Regions from separate parts of the Mesorhizobium sp. B2-2-3 genome, predicted to be linked through region 3. Evidence: predicted binding sites of a transcription regulator. Region 3 holds the regulator's gene; each other region holds the start of a gene.
The links. The regulator PhoB, encoded in region 3, activates phosphate uptake and scavenging genes when phosphate is short. The targets are predictions, from matches to a motif close to TGTCATNNANCTGTCAT.

Region 1 (5,689 bases), on a different contig from region 3:
ACACCGACATCGCCATTCCCGTCGATGATGGCGTGCGCCGGCGCTTTCGCTTCCTCGCCGCTGCCGGCCAGCCTTCCGACGCGCCCGAGGTGCGCTACATCGTCTTCGGCTGGGGCGGCCGCGCCTTCTACCTGGAGACGCCGACTTGGTCGCAGCTGAAGGCGATGCCCGTATTCAAGGCCCTGACGCTTGACGCTTCAGTGATGCATGTCGAGGTCGCCGGCAATATCTCCGGACCCGATGTCGCCGGCTTCGACATCCCGGAAGACCGCTTTGCCGCGTTGCTCGACTTCATCGATGCGAGTTTTCAGCAAGGACCAGGCGGGCCGATCGTCATCGCAGGGGCCGCCTATTCCGATTTCGACCGCTTCTATGAGGCGAACGGCCATTTCAATGCGCTGGCCGGCTGCAACACCTGGACCGCGGCCGCCTTGCGAACCGCCGGCCTGCGCACCGGTTGGTGGAACCCGTTGCCGGTCTCGCTCGGGTGGTCGTTGAGGCTGTATAATTGGTAGGTCGCGCAGATAACGCCAACGCCTCGTTCGAGTTCTAGGCCCGCCACCCATAAAGCCAGTCCAAATCCGCGGCGAGCTTCTCCGGCGCCCGCATTTTCAGGAAAAGGTTGCGCGCCAACGCCACCGGACCCCAGGCATGCCAGGCAAGGCGGTTGAGGGCGCCGCGACGTGCCACTCTCACGACGCGCGGCCGGCGCAGGCCTTCCCAGATTTGAAGACTTCCGGCGAGATCGGCAGGGGAGGCGGCCATGACGTCGGCAAGCGTGGCGGCATCCTCGATGGCCATCGCGGCGCCCTGTGCCGCGAACGGCGTCATGGCATGCGCCGCGTCGCCGACCAGTGCGATGCGGCCCGACCTTACCCATGGCGGCTTCTGATCGACCGTATGGACCGGCCAGGCCGCCCAAGGGCCGGCCAACTCCGCAAGCCTTGCCAGCGCCGGCGCGGTGCGGCGCATGGCGCCGGCCAGGATTGCGGGATCGGCATGGCCGGACCAGCCTTCGGCGATACGCTCGCCCCTGGTGAAAGCGACGAGATTGATGGCGCTGCCCTTGCTGACGGGATAGGCGACCATGTGAAAGCCGGGATGCAGGAAGGTGGTGACGCAGTCCGGCGCACCGATCTCTGCAAAAGCTTGCCCGGCAGGACTGTCTGCGCTGACGGTTGCCCGCCAGGCCAGTTCGCCCGAGAAGTGGCTTTTCGCAGGGCTGGTTCTTGCTGGGTCGGCAAGTCCGCGGACCGACGACCAGACGCCATCGGCGCCGACCAGAAGGAAACCTTCCGCCGCGACGGGCCTGCCACCCACATCGGCTGCCGCGGTGATGCCTGAACTGCTGATCGTGACGCTGTCAAGGCGCGCGCCGGTGGTGAGATGAACATCGGGCATGGCAGCCACGCGCGCCATCAGCGCGTTTTGCAGGTCCGCTCGATGCGCCACGAGGTAGGGCGCACCCCAGCGCGCCTCGCCTGCTCGTCCAAGAGGCACGCGCGCCAGTTCGCCCAAGGTTGCCGCATCCTTCAGCACCACGGCTTCCGGCCTGACGGCATTGGGAAGAAGTGCGTCGAGTACGCCGAGCTCACGCAGGATGCGTGTCGCGTTGGGCGAAAGCTGGATGCCGGCGCCCGCCGCTTCGAGGCGCTGCGCCTGTTCGAAGATCCGTACGGGATAGCCGCGCTCGGCGAAAGCCAGTGCCGCGGTCAGCCCGGCAATACCCGCCCCGGCGATGATGACTTGCCGGGACTGTGCGTCTGCCATTGGCCCGGCCCGCTGGAGGTCAGGCGGCCTGATCGATGTAGAGGCAGCCGGCCGGCAGCGTTTCCATCGCCGTCAGCTTCGGCGAATAGCGGTAGAGCGTCGAGCAGTAGGGGCAGACCTTCTCATTGTCGTCGCCCATGTCGAGAAACACATGCGGATGGTCGAAAGGCGGGTTGGCGCCGGTGCACATGAATTCCTTGACTCCGATATCGATCGCCGGATGGCCCGCATCGTTCTGGAAATGGGGAATGGAACCGCCTGCCATCGTCGTCTCCTTTAGCGCAGTCTGCTCAGCGTTTGGATCATAACCGGTCTGTTTGCAAGTTCGATGAAATGAAACTGTCGCAAAAGCCTGTCAGAGGATAAGTTAAGCCGGTTAACCGGCTGGAGCATCGCAGCCAGGCGCAACAGCCTGGGCGCCGCCCGAAAAAGCGGCGAAGCAACCAGACGTGGGAAGAGCAGGAACCATGAACGAACTGAAGCCGGTCCAGAGCGAGTTCATCAATGCGGAAGCGGCAAGCCCGGAAGGCAATCCGGATCGTTTCGTCAATCGCGAGTTCTCCTGGTTGCAGTTCAACCGCCGCGTGCTCGAGGAATCGCAGAACACAAACCATCCGCTGCTGGAGAGGGTACGTTTCCTGTCGATCTCCGCGGCCAATCTCGATGAGTTTTTCATGGTGCGCGTCGCCGGCCTGGCTGGCCAGGTTCGCGAAGGCATCGTGTTGAGAAGTCCGGACGGGCGTACCCCCGAACAGCAGCTCGAACAGCTGCTGCGTGAGGTCGAACGGTTGCAGGAAGACCAGCAGAAGAGCCTTTCGGCGCTGACCGTGCTGCTCAACAAGGAAGGCATCGAGAGCATCACCCGCGACGCGCTGACCAAGGACGAGAAGGCCTGGCTGGAGGAGCACTTCCAGGACCAGGTGTTTCCTGTTCTCACGCCATTGTCGATCGACCCGGCGCACCCATTCCCGTTCATCCCCAATCTCGGCTTCTCTATGGCGCTGCAGCTTCGCCATCGCAAGAACGGCGAGGAGATGAGCGCGCTCTTGCGCCTGCCGGTGGCGCTGAAGCGCTTCATCCGCCTGCCGGACCGCAAGCACCATGTCCGCTTCATCCCGCTGGAAGAGGCGGTCGGCCTTTACATCGGCAAGTTGTTCCCGGGTTACGAGGTCAAGGGCTCCGGCACGTTCCGCATCATTCGCGACAGCGACATCGAGGTCGAGGAGGAATCGGAAGATCTCGTGCGCCTGTTCGAGACCGCGCTAAAGCGCCGCCGCCGCGGCTCCGTCATTCGCATCGAGTTCGACATGCTCATGCCGGCCGAACTGCGCGAATTCGTCGCCGGCGAACTCGGCGTTTCGTCGAGCCGCATCAGCGTCCTGACCGGCCCGCTGGCGCTCAGCCAGATTTCTGAGATCGTCGCCGTTGCCCGCGACGACCTCAAATTCACGCCCTACAATCCGCGTTTCCCCGAGCGCATCCGCGAGCATGGCGGCGATTGCTTCGCCGCTATCCGCGAGAAGGACATCATCGTCCACCACCCCTACGAATCCTTCGACGTCGTGGTGCAGTTCCTGCGCCAGGCGATGGCCGACCCGGAAGTGGTGGCGATCAAGCAGACGCTTTACCGAACCTCCAACGACAGCCCGATCGTGCGTGCGCTGGTCGACGCCGCCGAGGCCGGCAAGTCGGTGACGGCACTGGTCGAGCTCAAGGCTCGCTTCGACGAGGAGGCCAACATCCGCTGGGCGCGCGACCTCGAGCGCGCCGGCGTCCAGGTCGTGTTCGGCTTCCTCGAGCTCAAGACCCACGCCAAGATGTCGCTGGTGGTGCGGCGCGAGGACGGCAAGCTGCGCAATTATGTGCATCTGGGCACCGGCAATTACCATCCGGTGACCGCGCGCATCTACACCGACCTGTCCTTCTTCACCACCGATGCAACGATCGCACGCGATGTCGCCCAGCTTTTCAACTTCATCACCGGCTATGCCGAGCCGACCGCCGAAATGCGGCTGGCGATCTCGCCCTTCACGCTGAGGAACCGTATCCTGCAGCACATTTCCGATGAGGTCGCCCACGCACTCGAGGGACGGCCGGCACGCATCTGGATGAAGATGAACGCCCTTGTCGATCCGATCATCATCGACGCGCTCTACGACGCCAGCCGAGCGGGCGTCGAGATCGACCTCGTCGTGCGCGGCATATGCTGCCTGCGGCCGCAGGTGCCGGGCCTGTCGGAAAACATCAGGGTCAAGTCGATCGTCGGCCGTTTCCTCGAGCACAGCCGCATCTATTGCTTCGGCAATGGCCACGGCCTGCCGTCGGACGAGGCGGTGGTCTACATCTCCTCGGCCGACCTCATGCCGCGCAATCTCGACCGTCGCGTCGAGACCATGGTGCCGATCACCAACCCAACTGTGCATGAACAGGTGCTGGGCCAGATCATGCTCGGCAACATCATGGACAATCAGCAAAGTTTCGACGTATTGGCTGATGGAACCTCCCGGCGCGTCGTGCTCGAGGAGGGCGAGGAGCCGTTCAACGCACAGGAATATTTCATGACCAATCCGAGCCTGTCGGGACGGGGTGATGCGCTGAAATCGCATGCGCCGAAGCGGATCGCGCAATTCAAGCGCCGCAAGAAGAACGCCGCCGCCTGATGCTGTCCGATTCCCAGGGCCGGCTGCAGGATCGCCGACCGCTGTCCATCATCGACATCGGCTCGAATTCGATCCGCCTTGTCGTCTATGAGGGGCTGGCGCGCTCGCCGACCATGCTGTTCAACGAAAAGATGCTGGCGGGCCTCGGCCGCGGCATTGTGTCGACGGGGAAGCTCGACCCCGAGGGCGTGACACGGTCAATGGAGGAGTTCCGCCGCTTCCGCGCGCTCTCCGACCAGGCCGGCGCCGAGCACATGTACGTGCTGGCGACCGCGGCCGCCCGCGAGGCCGTCAACGGCCCCGATTTCATCCACCGCGCCGAAGACGTGCTCAAGACCGAGATCCGCGTGATCAGCGGCCGCGAGGAAGCCTACTATTCCGCGCTCGGCGTCATCTGCGGCTTTCATCCGGCCAACGGTATCGCGGGTGACCTCGGCGGCGGCAGCCTTGAACTGGTCGACGTCAATGGCGAAGCGATCGGCGACGGCATAACGTTGCCGCTGGGCGGCCTGCGCCTCCAGGATATGGCCAAGAACTCCCTCACGCAGGCAGCGAAAATCGTGCGCGACGAGCTGGGGCGGGCGAAGCTGCTGAAAGGCGGGCAAGGCAGGCCTTTCTATGCCGTCGGCGGCACCTGGCGAAATCTCGCCCGGCTGCACATGGAGATGACCAACTATCCGCTTGGCGTCATGCACCACTACGAGATCGGCGTCGAAAGTGCCGCCAATTTCCTGCGGCAAGTGGCCAAAGGCGAGATCGAGAAGATCAAAGGCATCGAGGGCGTTTCGAAGAACCGCCGCTCGCTGCTGCCTTACGGTGCCATCGTGCTGCAGGAGATCATGGCGGCGATGCAGCCGTCGAAGATCATCGTCTCGGCGCTCGGCGTGCGCGAAGGCTTCCTCTATTCCCTGCTCGACCAGGCCGAGCAGAAGGCCGATCCCCTGATCTCGGCATCGGAGGAACTCGCCCGGCTGCGCTCGCGCTCGGTCACCCATGCGCATGAACTCGTCGACTGGACGGCCAAGACCTTTGCCGCTTTCGGCATCGACGAGACCGAGGACGAGGCGCGCTACCGCCACGCCGCGGCATTGCTGGCCGACATCGGTTGGCGCGCGCATCCCGAATATCGCGGCAAGCAATCGCTCAACATCATCGCCCACGCCTCCTTTTTCGGCGTGGACCACCCTGGCCGCGCCTACCTGGCGATGGCCAACGCCTATCGGCACGACGGCATCTTCAACGAAGCCATCGCGCCCGAA
Region 2 (5,689 bases), on a different contig from region 3:
CGACCTCATCCTCATGCACGGTGACCCAGTCGGGAACAGGTCCCGAGACCAGCGGCTTGCCGCTGTCCAGCGCCACCGCCACGCTCGTCCCAGCGGCGACGATCGTTGCTCGTGCCTTGTCGAAGGTGACCGACTTCGCCGTGCCGTCGATCAGGACCGTCACCGAACCGTCGGCGTTGGTCTTGACCCAATCCGGGTGGGGATTGGGGCCGAGTACAGAAAAGCGGGGGTATTTGGCCGTTATCTGCGGCTCGTCGAGGCGGAAGATCGGCTGCACGTCGTAACTGATCCACTGGGTCAGGAACAGCGGCAGCCGCTCCCAATGCGATTCCCGCAGCACTTGCGGCAGATTGAAGAACCACAGCGCGTAGAGCAGGTAGAGCAAGATGCCGCCAAGCAGCAGCAGCGGCCCGAAACGCTTGTGGAACGGCCGGCGGAACACTTGCGGGAAGCGTTCCTCGATCGACTGGATTTCGGCGGCGGTCATGATCAGGCGCTCATCACAAAGGCCTGTTCGCCGACCAGCTTGCGGCGCAGCCAGGCGGAGAACTGGTCGACGATGAAGATGGTCGTGAACAGGAGCAGCACCAAGGCTATCGTCTTGGCGCCGAAGCCGCGCGAGATCGACAGCTTCAGCTCCTCGCCGATGCCGCCGCCGCCGACCGCGCCCATGATGGTGGAGATGCGCACGTTGATCTCGATCCTGAGCAGCGTATAGGACATGAAATTGGGCAGCACCTGCGGCAGGCCGGCAAAGCGTACCCGTTCGAACCAGTTGGCGCCGACGGCCCGCAGGCCTTCCTCGGCGCGCATGTCGATGTTCTCGTTGATCTCATAGAACAGCTTGCCCAACGCGCCGATCGAATGCAGACCGATGGCGATGATGGCGGCGATCGGACCTATCGAGACGATGGCCGCGAACAGGCCGGCGATGACGATCTCGGGAAAAGCCCGCAGCAGTTCCATGAAGCGCTTGACGACAAGCCGCAGCAGCGGATGCGGCGTCAGGTTGCGCGCCGCGATGAAGGAGAACGGCACGGCGAAGACGAAACCGATAAATGTCGAGACCAGCGCCACGTTAAGCGTGGTCAGCATCAGCTCGAAATATTCGGGGATGTAGAAGCCGCCCCAGACATAGGCGCGGCCGAGCGGAAAGTTGAATTCCTGCGTGCCGGTGTCATGCGGGGAGGCGATGTCGAACAGCGCCCGCCAGACATCGTTCCAGTCCTTGGGAACGAGCCAGCTCAGGAAATCCAGTATGTGCGGAAGCCGGTCGAAGAAGTGTCCGGCATTGGCATCGTCGGCGAACCACATGGTGCCGCCGAGTGCGACCAACAGCAGGCCGACGCCGATGGCGGTGTAGAGCCGGCGCAAGGAGGTCTGGCGACGCCAGGCGTCGGCCATCTGGTGCGTGGCGCCGGAAGGAGCTGTCAGGGAAAGGGTCATGGTCGGAGATGCAAGAAGGGCGGCGTTTTCTCGACGCCGCCCTTCCTGACTTCTGCCTTTAGCCGCCGATGGCTGCCTTACGGGCTTCGACGATGACGTTATAGAAATCCGCCTTCACCGGAACGTAGCCGGTAAAATCACCGCCTTCGACGCCTTCGAAGCAAGCCTTGTCCTTCTTGGGCAGGTCGGTGAAGAAGGCCGCCAGCTTGGCCGTCATCTCGTCGCCGAGCGCCGTGCGCACGACCAGCGGACCGTTCGGGATCAGGCCCGAGCGCCAGACCTCGACGAAGTCGTTGGGGTCGACGGCGCCCTTGGCGACTTCCTTGTGGAAGGTGCCGGAGGTGTAGCCGTCCTTGAAGTCGCCGATGCCGGAGGAATCGTCCACGGCCACGTCGACCTTGCCGTCTCGCACGGCGAGCACATTGTTCTCATGGCCGCCATTGAACTGGGTCGAGGCGAAGAAGGTCTCGTTCGACGCGCCCGTGTCCTTCGGAATCTGCGTCAGCGGGATCAGGTAGCCGGAGGTCGAATCCGGATCGGCGTAACCGAGCTTCTTGCCCTTGGCCGACTTGATGTCGGTGATGCCGGAGGACTTCAGCGCCAGGCCGATCGAATAGTAGCCGGTCGCGCCGTCGGTCTGCTGGGTGGTGAGGATCGGGGTTACCGCCTTGGGATCCTTGAGGACGACGCTGGCATAGCCGGAAGCGCCGAGTTCGGCAAAGTCGAGCGTGCCGCCGAGCAGGCCCTGGATGACGCCGTCATAGTCGGCGGCCGGGAACAGCGAGACCTTCTCGAAGCCGAATTCAGCCTTCAGGTGATCGGCCAGGCACTGGTAGTTGCGCAGCCGGTCGGTTTCGTTCTCGCCGCCGAGGATGCCGACGCGGAATTCCTTCATATCGGCGGCATGCGCCGCGCCGGTGGCCATTGCAAGCACCGAAACGGCGCTGAAAACCATTTTCCTGAACATCTGATTTCTCTCCTGTAGGTTCCGGCCCCGCGCCGGCGGCGTTGGTGATTTTGACGGGTGCCCTGACGCGGGCTGGCGATCCAGGTCGCTCTCAGTAACCCGGGAATGCGGGTTCGAGCGGTCCGGCGGATGCGGCGATCTTTTGCTTGAAGGCAACGCTGGTCGAGGTGATGGCCTCGGATATCTCGCCGCCATTGCTGTCGGCGCCATAGACGAGACGGACGGCCTCGCGGTTAAGCTCCTCCGGCGGCCCGTCGAACACGACCTTGCCCGCGGCCATGCCGATGATGCGGTTGCAATAGGTGCGGGCGGTGTCCAGCGTGTGCAGGTTGGTGACCACGGTGATGCCCTCGCGCAAATTGATGTCCTGCAGCGAATCCATCACCACCTTGGCATTGAGCGGGTCGAGCGAAGCGATCGGTTCGTCGGCCAGGATCACCCGGGGCTGCTGCATCATGGCGCGGGCAATGGCGACACGCTGCTGCTGGCCGCCCGACAAGGTGCCGGCGGGCTGCAGCGCGGTACGGGCGATGTCGAGCCGCTCGAGGGCCGCGACCGCCTGCGCACATTCGGTTCGCGAGAACATGCCGAAAAGGTTCGACAGGGTCGGACGATGGTTCAGCCGGCCGAGCAGCACATTGGTCAGCACGTCGAGGCGCGGCACAAGGTTGAATTGCTGGAAGATCATGGCGCAGTCGCGCTGCCAGCGCCTGAGCGGCGAACCGCGCAATTGCGAGACCTCGGCTCCGTCGAAGAAAATCGATCCATGGCTGGGATCGATGAGGCGGTTGATCATACGCAGAAGGGTCGACTTGCCGGCGCCGGAACGGCCGATGACGCCGACCATCTGACCCTGCGGGATCGAGATGCTGACATCGTTAACGGCGGTGTTCTTGCCAAATCGTCGGGTGACGCCGCGGATTTCGAGCGTGGCTGACATGGTGCGTTCCCGTCCAGTCGCGGTTGAAGGTCCTGTTGACCCTCGCTAGCGCAGCGCCATGAACCTGCGGTGTCGGATTGATGTCAGTTTTGTTACCACCCACAGCCGTGTCGTGCGCGATCAGGCCAGGACCAATCAGTTCCTCGAAGTGCTTCCATGTCCCTGAAGCTGCGGAAGGCAGGCGGCTCGAGAAGACAGCCCCCTGCCCGAACTCTGTGTAAGGGATGCGAATAGTGAGCAGCCCTATTCCATTCACCACCGTCATCCACCGTATTTTTCCAGGAAAGCTTCGGCCTCGAGCTGACGGAAATCGTCGAGTGCGGCGCGCAGCCTCGCATGGTCCCAATCCCACCAGGCCAGCGCCTGGTAGCGCTCGGCGGTGCGGCGGTCGAAGCGCTCGCGGACCGGCTTTGCCGGCACGCCGGCGACGATGGTGTAGGGAGCGACATCCTTCGATACCACCGCTCCGGCGCCGACGGCGGCGCCATCGCCGACGGTGATGCCGGGCAGGACTGTCGAGCCATGGCCAAGCCATGTGTCGTGGCCGATTGTGACGCGCCTGGCGCGGCGCTCAGCGAAAAATTCGCTCTCGTGTTCGGCATCGTCCCAATAGTCCGATGCGCGGTAGGTGAAGTGGTGCAGCGTCGGTCGCCAGGTCGGGTGGTTGGTGGCGTTGATGCGCACGCTTGCCGCGATGTTGGAGAATTTGCCGATCGTCGCACACCAGACGGCGCAGTCCTGCATCATGTAGGAATAGTCGCCGAGTTCGCTTTCCGAAACCCGACAGCGGTCGGCGATTTCGGTCCACCGGCCAAGCGTCGAATTCTCCACATCCGCCGTCGGATGGACCAGCGGCGTTTCCGACAGTTTTTTAGTCATGCGGCGAGCTTTCCCGGGGCGAAGGCGGTGACGTCGATGATGCGGTCGGCCACCGCTTCGCGCACATCATGGTCGTGGAAGATGCCGAGCAGGGCGACGCCTGCCGCCTTCTTGGCGGCGATGAGTTCGATCACCACATCGCAGTTCCTGGCGTCGAGCGAAGCGGTCGGCTCGTCGAGCAGCAGGATCGGGTGCCCGGTGATGAAGCCGCGCGCGATGTTGACGCGCTGCTGCTCGCCGCCGGAGAAGGTCGCCGGCGGCAATGCCCAGAGTTTTTCCGGCAGGTTGAGCCGCGCCAGCAAGGCGCGCGCCTTGCTTCTTGCTGTTTCGCGATCCTCGCCGCGCTCCACCAGCGGCTCGGCGACGACGTCGAGCGCCGGTACGCGCGGCACGGTGCGCAGGAACTGGCTGACATAGCCGATGGTCTGGCGGCGCACGGCAAGCACGGTGCGTGGGCTGGCGCTGGCGAGATCGATGAGCCCGTCTTCGTGCGTGACGATGATCTGGCCTTCGTCGACGGCGTAATTGCCGTAGAGCATCTTCAGGATCGAGCTCTTGCCGGCCCCGGACGGGCCGCCGAGCACGGTGCATTCACCGGCGCGGATCGAGAAGGAGACACCGGCGACGACAGGCAGTTTGATGCCGTCGCGCAGATGCATGGTGAAGCTCTTGGCGACGTCGGAAACAACGAGAGGCGTCGGCATCAGAAGGTACTCCAATCGTTATTCGTTTGCGGGCAGGACAGAGGGGGGTGACTTGGCGCCATCGTCAAACCTGCAGAATCGAGGAAACAAGTAATTGCGTGTACGGCGCGCGCGGGTCGTCGAGCACGCGGTCGGTGAGGCCGCTTTCGACGACGCGGCCGTCCTTCATCACCATCATGCGCTGCGACAAAAGCCGCGCCACCGCGAGGTCGTGGGTGACGACGATGGCGGCGAGGCCGAGATCGGTGACGAGGCCGCGCAAGAGATCGAGCAGGCGCGCCTGCACCGAGACGTCGAGGCCGCCTGTCGGTTCATCCATGAACACCAGCCGCGGGCCGGTGACGAGGTTGCGGGCAATCTGCAGGCGCTGGCGCATGCCGCCGGAAAAGGCGCGCGGGTCGTCGTCGATGCGGTCTTCCTCGATCTCGACGCGCGACAGCCAGTCGACGGCGGTGGCGCGGATCTTGCCGTAGTGGCGGTCGCCCACCGCCATCAAGCGTTCGCCGACATTGGCGCCGGCCGACACCGTCATGCGCAAGCCGTCGGCCGGATTCTGGTGGACAAAGCCCCAGTCGGTGCGCATCAGGAAGCGGCGCTCGGCCTCGCTCATGCGGTAGAGTTCGCGGAACTGGCCGTCGCGCATGCGGTAGCTGGCGGTGCCGGATGAGGGCAGCAGCCGCGTCGACAGGCAGTTGAGCAATGTCGTCTTGCCGGAGCCGGATTCGCCCACGACAGCCAGGACTTCGCCCGGCC
Region 3 (5,689 bases):
CTGCATGCGGCCGACTTCCTTGTTGTCGAAGGTCAGATAGAAGACGTCCTTGTTCTCGATCAGGCGGTCATAGCCGACGACCGGAATGCCTTCGTCGAGCGCCTTCTGCACCGCCGGGCCGATGGCGGAGGCGTCCTGCGCCAGGATGATCAGCGAATTGGCGCCCTGGGAGATCAGGCTCTCGACGTCGGTGAGCTGCTTGCCGGGATTGGACTGGGCGTCGGCGGAAATATACTTGTCGCCGGCGGCTTCGATCGCCTTCTTCATGGCGGCCTCGTCGGTCTTCCAGCGCTCTTCCTGGAAGTTCGACCAGGAAACGCCGATGACCTTGTCCTTCGCCTGCGCGACCGACGCGAGCGTCAGCGACATGGCGACACCCGCCAGGATGGCGGCTGTGAATCTCTTCATCTTAATCCTCCCTGCGCCGCGTATGGCGCGACCAAACAGGCCCGTAGGCCGGCACAAAGGCTCTATTTTTTCGAGCCTCGAAAAAACACTGGTCCATCGTCGGAACGCTGTCAACGTCGATTCTGATGTATTTTGATGTCCTCGTGAATTTTTTTCGAGCTCCGGAATAAATAATGACAGCCAAGGCCGGTTCTGCCAGTATTTGACGGTCGTCGGGATCCTGGGGAGAGAACGCGGCGACGGGGAGGATGCGAGAAACATGTCGGTCGGAATCCGCCACGACGATTTGCGCCGACGCAACCGGGCAATGGTGATCGCGGCCGTGCGCCGTGCCGGGCAGCCCTCGCGCACCGAGATTGCCGCGACCACCGGGCTCAGCCATTCCACCATATCGGCGATCTCCTCCGACCTGATTGGCGAAGGCATCCTGGCGCAGAGCAAGCCGAGCGAGGCCGGTGCGCTGAAACGCGGCCGGCCGCAGGTCGGCCTCAGCCTCAACCCTGAAGCCGCGGCGGTGATGACCGTGGTGCTGTCGCTGAATTTTCTCTCCGTCGCCGTCATCGACTATGCCGGCCAGGTGATATCTGAAGAGCAGCGCCGGCTGGACACGCTCACCCTGTCGCGCGAGGCGCTGATCGGCGAATGCGTGGCCATCGTCAGGCGGCGGTTCGAGGATCCCGACCTCGACGTCGGCAGCATCGCCCGTATCGCGCTGGCGATCCAGGGCATCACCGACACGGATGCGCGCACCATGCTGTGGTCGCCGATCACGCCGCAGACCGACATCGCCTTCGCCGACATACTGGAGGCCGAGTTCGGCATTCCCGCCACCATGGAGAACGATTGCAACATGATGGCGGTGGCGCTGCGCTGGCGCGATCCCCAGCGCTACCGCGACGACTTCATCGCCATCCTTTTGTCGCACGGCATCGGCATGGGCTTGGTGCTGAAGGGTGAACTGTTCACCGGCACCCATTCATCCGGAGGCGAGTTCGGCCACATGATCCATCGCCCCGGCGGGGCGCTCTGCCGCTGCGGGCGGCGCGGCTGCGTCGAGGCCTATGCCGGCAACTATGCCATCTGGCGCAACGCGAGGCAGCTTGGCGAGGACACCGAGCCCGTCGACGTCAGCGACGCCGACATGCGCACCCTGGCGGCCTCGGCGCGCGAAAAGGACGGGCCGGAGCGCGAAGCCTACCGCAAGGCCGGCGAGGCGCTGGGTTACGGCCTTGGCAGCCTGTTCGCGCTGATCGATCCGGCGCCGGTCGCCATGGTCGGCGTCAGCGCCGCCGCCTTCGACCTGATCGAGCCGGCTCTGCGCGAGGCCATTGCCCAGACCGCCGGCGGCCAGCACTCGAAATCGATTTCCTTCGACACCGAGCCGAACGAACTGCCACTGATCCGCGAGGGCTGCGCCATGCGCGCGCTGACCTTCGTCGACCAGGAGATTTTCGCGCCGGGGGCACAGGCGAAATCAGGCGTGGGCGAGAACGTTGCGTGACATATCCCTAGTCTTCGCGAATCGCATACCCCGCGCCCCGAATGGTGCGGATCACGTCAGGCATGCGGCCATTGTTGACCGCCTTGCGCAGCCGGCCGACATGCACGTCCACGGTGCGCTCGTCGATATAGATCGTTTCGCCCCAGACATTGTCGAGCAGTTGGCTGCGCGAGAACACGCGGCCGGGATGTCGCATCATGAATTCGAGCAGGCGGAACTCGGTCGGCCCGAGCCGGATCTCGCTTTTCTTGCGGTAGACCCGGTGCGATTCACGGTCGAGCACGATGTCGCCGACCTTGAGCACGCTGGACAGAACTTCGGGCTTGGCGCGGCGCAGCAGCGCCTTGACGCGTGCCATGAATTCCGGCGTTGAGAACGGCTTGACCAGATAGTCGTCGGCGCCGGTGGAGAGACCGCGCACCCGGTCGCTTTCCTCGCCGCGCGCCGTCAGCATGATGATCGGCAGCCGCTCGGTCTCGGGCCGCATGCGGAGACGGCGGCAGAGCTCGATGCCGGACACCGCCGGCACCATCCAGTCGAGCACAAGAAGGTCAGGGACATTCTCCTGCAAGCGGATCTCGGCTTCGTCGCCGCGCGTCACCACCTCTACCTGATAACCCTCCGATTCCAGATTGTAACGGAGCAGCACACCCAGCGGCTCCTCGTCCTCCACCACCATGATGCGTGGCGCGATCATCGACTGGTCACCCCTGCCGTCAAGCCGCTGGCGCCGACATCGCCGTCTCGTCCTGCTTCGGGCGATTGGCGGGCAATTGCGTGCCGGTCAGCACATAATAGGCATTTTCGGCAATGTTGGTCACGTGATCGCCGATGCGCTCGAGATTCTTGGCGCAGAACAAAAGATGCGTGCAGGCGGTGATGTTGCGCGGATCCTCCATCATGTAGGTCAGCAGCTCGCGGAAGACCGACGTGTATTTGACGTCGATGCGTTCATCGTCGGCGCGCAGCTTGGCAAGTGCCGCGGCATCGCGCGCCGCATACTCCTCGATCACGCCTTGGACCTGGATCAGCACAAGCTGCGCCATGGCGTCGATGGAGTGCGACAGGTCGCGCGGCGTGGCGGCAAGGCCGACGGTGCCGACGCGCTTGGCGATGTTCTTGGCGAGATCGCCGATGCGTTCGAGATCGCCCGCCATGCGGATCGAGCCGACGACATGGCGCAGATCGTCCGCCATGGGCTGCCGCTTGGCGATCAGGGTGATGGCGCGGTCGTCGAGTTCGCGCTGGCGCGCATCCATGATCGCGTCGTCGGAGACGACGCGCTGGGCGAGCGCGTTGTCGGAATTCAGGAGCGCCTTGGTCGCGCCGCCGACCATCGATGAGGCGAGATCGCCCATGTCGCGGATCAGCCTGCTGATCTGTCCGAGATCTTCGTCAAAGGCTGCGACTGTGTGTTCGGCCATGATCTTGGTCCTCGTATGCCTGGGATCAGCCGAAGCGGCCGGTGATATAGTCCTGCGTGCGCTTCTCGCGGGGCGACGTGAAGATCTTCTCGGTGCGGTCGAACTCGACCAGCTCGCCCAGATACATGAAGGCGGTCTGCTTCGACACGCGCGCCGCCTGCTGCATGTTGTGGGTGACGATGACGATCGTATAATCGGCCTGCAACTCGTCGATCAGCTCCTCGATCTTGGCGGTCGACAGCGGATCGAGCGCCGAGGCAGGCTCGTCGAGCAGGATGACCTCCGGCTTCACCGCCACCGTGCGGGCGATGCAGAGGCGCTGCTGCTGGCCGCCCGAAAGGCTGAGGCCGCTGGCGTTGAGCTTGTCCTTGACCTCGCTCCACAGTGCCGCGCGCTTCAGCGCCTGCTCGACACGGCCGTCCATCTCCGCCTTGCTGAGCTTCTCATAGAGCCTGACGCCGAAGGCGATGTTCTCGTAGATCGACATCGGGAACGGCGTCGGCTTCTGGAACACCATGCCGATCTTGGTCCTGAGCAGGTTGAGATCCTGCGAACGGTCGAGGATATTCTGGCCGTCGAGCAGCACTTGGCCCTCGGCGCTCTGCCTCGGGTAAAGCTCGTAGATGCGGTTGAAGACGCGCAGCAGCGTCGACTTCCCGCAGCCCGAAGGCCCGATGAAGGCGGTGACGCTGCGCTCGGGCAGCGACAGGCTGATATCCTTCAGCGCCTTCGACTGGCCATAGTAGAAATTGAGGCCCTTGACCTCGATCTTGGCTTTCTCGACCGCGACTTCGGGCGTATTCAACTCGGTGGACAACATCGGTTTCATCTGTCCTCTCTGCGTCCGGTAAGGCTGCGGGCGAAGATGCTCAGCCCGAGAACCGTAAGGGTGATTATGAGTGCGCCGGTCCACGCCAGCTGCTGCCATTCCTCGTAGGGGCTGAGAGCGAACTGGAAGATGGTGACGGGCAGGCTGGCCATCGGCGCATTGAGATTACTCGACCAGAACTGGTTGTTGAGTGCCGTGAAGAGCAGCGGCGCCGTCTCGCCGGAAATGCGGGCGATGGCCAGCAATATGCCGGTGACGATGCCCGACAGCGCCGCACGGTAGGCGACCGAGCGGATGACCACCCAGCGCGGCGCGCCGATCGCGGCGCCGGCCTCGCGCAGGGCGTTCGGCACCAGGTTGAGCATGTCCTCCGTGGTGCGAACGACGACCGGGATGACCAGGATGGCCAGTGCGACGGCACCGGCAATCGCCGAGAAATGTCCCATCGGCCGCACCAGCAGCTCGTAGACGAACAGGCCGACGATGATCGAGGGTGCCGACAGCAGGATGTCGTTGATGAAGCGCACGACGGTGGTGAGGCGCGAGAAGCGGCCATATTCGGCCATGTAGGTCCCAGCGAGGACACCGATCGGCGTGCCGACGATGACGGCGATGACTGTCATCATGATACTGCCGTAGATGGCATTGAGCAGGCCGCCGGCATCGCCGGGCGGCGGTGTCATTTCGGTGAACACAGAGAGCGAAACACCCGACAGGCCCTTATAGAGCAGTGCGCCGAGGATCAGCGCCAGCCAGGCCAGGCCGATGCCCGCCGCCGCGACGCATAGCGTCATCATCACGGCATTCCTGCGCTTGCGTCGATTGTGAAGCGATGTGGCCGTCGACATCGGTCAGGCTCCCGTGCGGCTGTCCATGCGCAGCAGCATGTAGCGCGCAAGGGCAAGGATCAGGAAAGTGATGACGAACAGGATCAGGCCGAGCGCCACCAGCGAAGACGTATAGAGATCGCCGTCGGCTTCGGTGAACTCGTTGGCGATGGTCGCCGAGATCGTCGTGCCGGGCGCGAACAGCGAGGCGCTGATGCGGTGGGCGTTGCCGATGACGAAGGTTACCGCCATGGTTTCGCCGAGCGCGCGGCCGAGGCCGAGCATGACGCCGCCCATGATGCCGACGCGGGTATAGGGGATGACGACGCGGCGCGTGACCTCCCAGGTCGTGCAGCCGATGCCGTAGGCCGATTCCTTCAGCACCGCCGGCACCGTGTCGAAGACATCCTTGGTGATCGAGGTGATGAAGGGCAGGACCATGATGGCAAGGATCAGCGCCGAGGTCAGAAGGCCGATGCCGTAGGGCGGGCCGGCAAACAGGCTGGAGAGTCCCGGCACGTCGTGGAAAAGCTTGATGATGAAGGGCTGCACCGTCGTCTGCAGGAACGGCGCGAACACGAACAGGCCCCAGATGCCGTAGATGATGGAGGGTATGCCGGCAAGCAGCTCGACGGCGATGCCGATGGGGCGCCGGAGTGGCCGCGGGCAGAGTTCGGTAAGGAAGATGGCGATGCCGATG
Region 4 (5,689 bases), on a different contig from region 3:
ACTGTTCGCCGATCTGCACGAACCAGGGGCTGCCGGCGGTCTCGACGAAGCGCCTGATGTAGTCGGCCCGATGGGCCGGATCGGCGACCGGGTCACCGAGCGCGAAATGATGCTTCATCTTGGTGCCGAAAGCGATGTAGCCGTCGGCGTCGCCGAAATAGGAGAGCCTGCCTTGCACGGCGGAGGAGTAGGCGAGTGAGAAGTCGCCGTGGCGGCGCACCAGCGCCAGCCGTTCGGCATGGGTGAACGCCTGGCGCTCGACCTTTGGCGAGGCACGCTCGAGGATTTTGTCGAGATAGATCCGCAAGGAGGGCATGGGTCGAGATTCCGCGTGCATCTGCGGCGCGCACCCGGGTACGCTATACGCCGTGGCGCCTTGATTTTGCACAGGAAGCCGAAAAAAGCGTTTCGAGGACTTCGGATTCCTGTACCGGTAACAGAGATCCGCCAGCCCCCGGATCTCGAATCAATCACATTGCCGCGACCTGATTATCGCCGATCTCGCGTATATGCCATATAGGACGCAACCGCGGTGCGGCGCATGGCCTCGAAATCCGGGGCCGATCTGCGTATGGATCATGCGCGGGAGGGCGTTCTGCCGGTGTCGGCGGAAGCGCCACCGGGGTGGAATGGGGTTCGTGAGCGAATGGCAGATACGACAATCAGACCGGCAGCGCACCAGACGGTAACCATCGAACCGGCGATCGTCATCGGCGCCGGCGCCGCCGGTCTCGCGGCAGCGCAGGCGCTGGTCAAGGCCGGCGTGGCGACGGCGATCCTGGAAAAGGAGAGCCGGTTGGCCGAGCCATGGCATCGGCGTCACCAGCAGCTGCGCCTCAATACTCACCGCGACCTTTCGGCACTTCCCGGCCTTGCCTATCCGAAGGGCACGCTCGCCTTCCCCCACAGAACCGCCGTCATCCGCTATCTGAACGATTTCAGCGAGGCGAACCGGCTGCCGGTGGAGCTCGGCGTCGCCGTCGAGGCGGTCCTGTTCAGGGGCGACCACTGGGCGATAGAGACCAGCGCCGGGATGCGCCTGGCGCGCCACGTCGTGATCGCCACCGGCCGCGACAGACAGCCGTTCATCCCCGAATGGAAAGGAATGCGGGATTTCGCCGGCCGCATCATCCATTCGGCTGATTTCGGCGACGCGAAGTACTATCCCGGCAAGAAGGTGCTGGTCGTCGGCGCCGGCAACTCGGGTATAGACGCGCTCAACCACCTGGCGCAGGCAGGCACCGCCTCGCTGTGGCTGTCGGCCCGCAATGGTCCGTCGGTCCTGCCCAAGCGCATCGGCAAGATTGCCGTGCACCGGCTGTCGCCGCTGATGGCGCGGCTGCCTTTGCGGGTCGCCGATGCGGTGATCGCCTTGACGCAGCGCCTGGTTTTCGGCGATCTGACGAAATTCGGCGTGCCGCCGGCACCGGTGGGCGGCGCCAGCCGCCTGACCACCGACTACACAGCGATCGCCGCCGACGAGGGCGCGATCGACGCCATCCGCTCGGGCAGGATCACCGTCGTGCCGGCGGTGCGGGAATTCACCCGCGACGGCGTCATCCTGGCCAATGGCAGCCTGATCGATCCCGACATCGTCATTGCCGCGACGGGCTACCGCACCGGGCTTGAGCAGATGGTCGGCGATCTCGGCGTGCTCGACGGCAAGGGCGTTCCGCTGTTCAATGGCGGGGATGCCGATCCGAAACTGCCTGGCCTCTGGTTCACCGGCATGCGGCCGAGCATCCGCGGCTGCTTCGCCAACGCCGCCATCCAGGCCAAGGCGATCGCCGAGCGGATTGCCCGGCGGATCGCCAATTCCGGCCCCTGAACCGGGCTGGAGGTTCGTTTTACGCGTCGGACGGAACCCCACTTTCCTGGAATTGCCCTCTAAATCGCGATCTTGCCGCCGCCTTGCCTGGTAATGGCGACGACCGCCGGCCGCACCGGCATGTCCGGCTTGAAATCGGGCCAGCGCGTCGACGGATCCTCATAATAGGACGGGCGGCCGAACGCCTCCCAATCCTCGCCGCCGTCGCCTGGATGCTGGACGGCGACGAAGGCGGTCTGATCGTCGGGCGCAAACAGCGGCCCGCACATTTCAGCGCCGATCGGCACGCGGAAAAACAGTTTTGACGTCGCGCGCGCCGGCCCTTCGGTGTCGACCGCCCACAGGCCGTCGGTGCGGCCGGTGGTCTTCGGGCCCTGGCCGTCGGTGGCGACCCACAGGCGCCCGGCCGAATCGACCGCGCAATTGTCGGGCATGCCGAACCAGCCATTGGCCGTGGTGGCGGTGGAGAAGGTGGCGCCGACATCGGCAACCGCTGGATCGCCGCATTTCAGGAGCACCTCCCATTTGCCCCTGGTGCCGGCGAAATCGCCGCCATCCTCCGATATCTCGATGATATGGCCGAAGGCGTTATCGGCGCGCGGGTTGGCGGCGTCGACCTGATCGGCCTTGCGCTTGGAATTGTTGGTCAGCATGACATAGACCTTGCCGTTGATACGATTGGGCTGGATGTCCTCGGGACGGTCCATCTTGGTGGCGCCGAGCAGGTCGGCGGCACGCCGCGTCTCGATCAACACGTCGGCCTGGCCGGCAAAGCCGTTCTCAGGTGTCAGCGGACCCTGGCCGAAGACGATCGGCAGCCAGTCCACCGTACCGTCCGCGGCGAATTTGGCGACATGCAGCGTGCCGTCGTCGAGCAGGTTCATGTTGGCGGCGCGGTCGTCCGGATCGAAACGGCCCGCGGTGACGAATTTGTAGACGTACTCGAAGCGCTCGTCGTCGCCGAGATAGAAGACGACGCGGCCATCCTTGGCGATGATCGATTCGGCGCCTTCATGCTTAAAGCGGCCCATTGCGGTGCGCTTCCTCGGCGTGGATGTCGGATCGTTGACGTCGACCTCTACGATCCAGCCGAAACGGTTGGGCTCGTTCGGCTCCTTGGCGAGGTCGAAGCGATCGTAATGCGCGCCCCATTCATAGGCGCCTTCCGGAATGCCGAGGCGCTTGTAGTTGGCGGCTTCCTTATGGCCTTCCGGCAGTTCACCGGAGAAATAGCCATGGATGTTCTCCTCGGCCATGACATAGGTGCCCCAGGGCGTGACGCCGCCGGCGCAGTTGTTGAATGTGCCGATGACCTTGGTGCCGGATGGGTCGGCATTGGTCTTGACGCGGTCATGGCCGGCGACCGGGCCCGACAGCGCCATTTCGGTGTTGGAGGTGATGCGGCGGTTCAACTTGCCGTCGCGCACCACCTGCCACTTGCCGCCTTCCTTGCGGATCTCGACGATGGTGCCGCCATGTGCCGCCATCTCGACATCGACCTGCTCCTTCGAGAGCGGCGTGAGTTCGGCCGCCTTCTTGCCGTCCTTCTCGACTATCTTGACGATACCCGGGAACATCAGATGCGGATTGGTGTATTCGTGGTTGACGACCAGCAGGCCGTGCTCCGCGGAGCCATCGATCCCGATATAGCCGACATAGTCGTTGTTGTAGCCGAATTGTCTTGCCTGGGCCTCAGCCGACTGTCTGGCCGGGTCGAACTCCGGCGAATCGGCAAACAGCGGATCGCCCCAGCGCAACAGCACGTCGGCATCGTAGCCCGGCGCGACATGGTGCTTGTCGTCGATACCGGCTTCGAGTTCCTCGAACGAGAAGGCGGAGCCCTCGGCGGCACGCGCATCGTCGGCGGCCACGAGCGCCAGCGGGCTGACGGTGGCGGCGATGGCCGAGACGGCCAGCGAGCCCTTGAGGAAGGCGCGGCGGGAGAACCGCTCGGCAATGATTTCGCCCATGGTGCGGTTTTCGGTGGGGTTGGTCGCCGGACCGTCGTTTTCCTCAAGCAGGCTGGTGCGGAATCGGGCGTCGGGCGAGCGATGGTCGGTCATGGTCTGCCTCTGGCTGGATGGCTGGAGCGTGTCACGCGTTTCGACCCCTTATAGACGATCGGTCACACTTTCGTGACATTCGTGCACCCGCCAGCTTGACCGCGAACCTCGCGCCACATCCGGTTTGAAACTCGGACCAAGGTCCTAAACCGATCGGGGCGAAGGTCCGGATTGCCGCGGCATCGGTCGTGGGCCACTTACACGAACACGCCATGTCGCCGATGGTCGCGTACCTGCACGAGATGGCCTCTGAATTTTGCCGGTCCGATCAAGTGAGGGACTGATGCGCAGCTCGATCATGGCTCATTGTTGCTGGCTGGCCCTGAGAGCAGTGCCGGCACTGGCGCTGACCATAGCCCCCTATCACCTCGATTTTCACGGTTCCGCCGCAGGCATTGTCGCGTCCAGCGCCCAAGCCAAGCCTGGCGGGAACAGCGGCAATGGCGGTGGTGGCGGTAACGGCAATGGCGGCAATGGCGGCAATGGCGGCAATGGAAATAACGGCGGCGGCAACAATGGCAACGCCGGAGGCAACAATGGCAACGCTGGCGGCAACGGGAACAATGGCGCCGGCAACAACGGCAAGGGGAAGGGTGCCAACAGCTCCGGCAAGCATGTGAACGCAACAACCGGCGATCGTGTCGAAATAGACGACAACAAGATCGTGGTGCAGCACCCTAACGGCTTCGGGGAAGAGATCGAGAAGGGTCGCTTCAAAATGACCGACGCTCTGGGCCGCACGATCGTCGAGCGCCCTGCGACGGCGGCGGATATAAGCCGCCTCAAGGGGTTGTAGAGCGGGCAATAGGCATCGCCCGCTTTACGTGTCACCTCCGCCGCCCCCCGGCGGAGGTGACCTTGTCGCTCCGGCCCCGTATAGGGGCCGTCTTTTTTGCCCTGGAGCGTTCCGCTGCTGCACCGCGCTTCAGGTTTTCATTTATGCGTGTCGTTATCCCAAACCGGGGATCCCTTGCGGCCGACCAGGATTAGCTGCCGGCCCGATCCCGCGCTTCGCGCATCAGCAGCGCCGCCTCGGTGCGATTGCGGACGTTGAGCTTGGACAGCACACCGGTCATGTGATGCTTGACCGTTTTTTCCTGCAGTGCCAGCCGCAGCGCCACTTCCTTGTTGCTCAGCCCTTCCGCCACCAGCTGCAGGATCTCGGCCTCGCGTCCGGTGAGCTGACGCAGGCGATCCGTCCTGCCGTTGGCCGGCTGCAGCGATTGCAGGTCCGAAAGCAGGCGAGCCGACAGGGTCGGCGACACATAGGTCTCGCCGGCCGCGACACCATGCAGGATTTCGGCCAGCATGCGCGAGCCGACCCCCTTCAGCACATAGCCGCGCACACCGGCATTCAGCGCCCGCGCCACGTCGGCATTGGCCTCCGAGACCGTCAGCATGACGATCTTCTGTCCGGGATTGGCACCCAGTATGCCGGCCACCGACGCAAGGCCGTCACCCGGCATGCTGATGTCGAGCAGCAGTATGTCGGGCTGCAAAGTCGAGGCGATGCGTTCGGCATCCTGCGCCGTGGCGCCCTGGGCCACCATTTCGAAGCCGCCGATCTCCGACAGGCTGCGGGTAACGCCTTCGCGAAACAGAGGGTGGTCGTCGACAATGGCGACACGGATGGTACCGATCATGGTTGATCCTCGGCGGCTAGCGTAATCATCAATCGTGTTCCCTGCGGCCCGGTCGTGGTCTCGAACTGGCCACCAATGCTTTCGATACGCTCCCTGATGCCGGCGAGCCCCAGGCCTTCGGCCCGCCTCGGGTCGAATCCGGGCCCGCCATCCGA

Region 1: the regulator PhoB is predicted to act here: its motif matches at 2,100-2,116, upstream of FJ951_RS14475 (RNA degradosome polyphosphate kinase).
Region 2: the regulator PhoB is predicted to act here: its motif matches at 3,423-3,439, upstream of phnC (phosphonate ABC transporter ATP-binding protein).
Region 4: the regulator PhoB is predicted to act here: its motif matches at 3,953-3,969, upstream of FJ951_RS07410 (PhoX family phosphatase).

Annotation. Positions count from the first base shown of each region.
Region 1 covers NZ_VFWC01000007.1:58,184-63,872, forward strand. Annotated here, with positions in the region: gene FJ951_RS14460 (TIGR02117 family protein) at 1-515, shown strand, start outside; gene FJ951_RS14465 (FAD-dependent monooxygenase) at 550-1,770, opposite strand; gene FJ951_RS14470 (zinc-finger domain-containing protein) at 1,790-2,035, opposite strand; gene FJ951_RS14475 (RNA degradosome polyphosphate kinase) at 2,238-4,430, shown strand; gene ppx (exopolyphosphatase) at 4,430-5,689, shown strand, end outside.
Region 2 covers NZ_VFWC01000002.1:346,079-351,767, reverse strand. Annotated here, with positions in the region: gene phnE (phosphonate ABC transporter, permease protein PhnE) at 1-487, opposite strand, end outside; gene phnE (phosphonate ABC transporter, permease protein PhnE) at 490-1,446, opposite strand; gene phnD (phosphonate ABC transporter substrate-binding protein) at 1,505-2,413, opposite strand; gene phnC (phosphonate ABC transporter ATP-binding protein) at 2,505-3,353, opposite strand; gene FJ951_RS04830 (DapH/DapD/GlmU-related protein) at 3,615-4,232, opposite strand; gene phnL (phosphonate C-P lyase system protein PhnL) at 4,229-4,936, opposite strand; gene phnK (phosphonate C-P lyase system protein PhnK) at 5,001-5,689, opposite strand, start outside.
Region 3 covers NZ_VFWC01000017.1:28,174-33,862, reverse strand. Annotated here, with positions in the region: gene xylF (D-xylose ABC transporter substrate-binding protein) at 1-408, opposite strand, end outside; gene FJ951_RS25305 (ROK family protein) at 668-1,909, shown strand; gene phoB (phosphate regulon transcriptional regulator PhoB) at 1,917-2,606, opposite strand; gene phoU (phosphate signaling complex protein PhoU) at 2,626-3,333, opposite strand; gene pstB (phosphate ABC transporter ATP-binding protein PstB) at 3,359-4,162, opposite strand; gene pstA (phosphate ABC transporter permease PstA) at 4,159-5,010, opposite strand; gene pstC (phosphate ABC transporter permease subunit PstC) at 5,014-5,689, opposite strand, start outside.
Region 4 covers NZ_VFWC01000003.1:289,486-295,174, reverse strand. Annotated here, with positions in the region: gene FJ951_RS07420 (phosphatidylglycerol lysyltransferase domain-containing protein) at 1-316, opposite strand, end outside; gene FJ951_RS07415 (NAD(P)/FAD-dependent oxidoreductase) at 647-1,828, shown strand; gene FJ951_RS07410 (PhoX family phosphatase) at 1,888-3,891, opposite strand; gene FJ951_RS07405 (hypothetical protein) at 4,175-4,687, shown strand; gene FJ951_RS07400 (response regulator transcription factor) at 4,878-5,534, opposite strand; gene FJ951_RS07395 (sensor histidine kinase) at 5,531-5,689, opposite strand, start outside.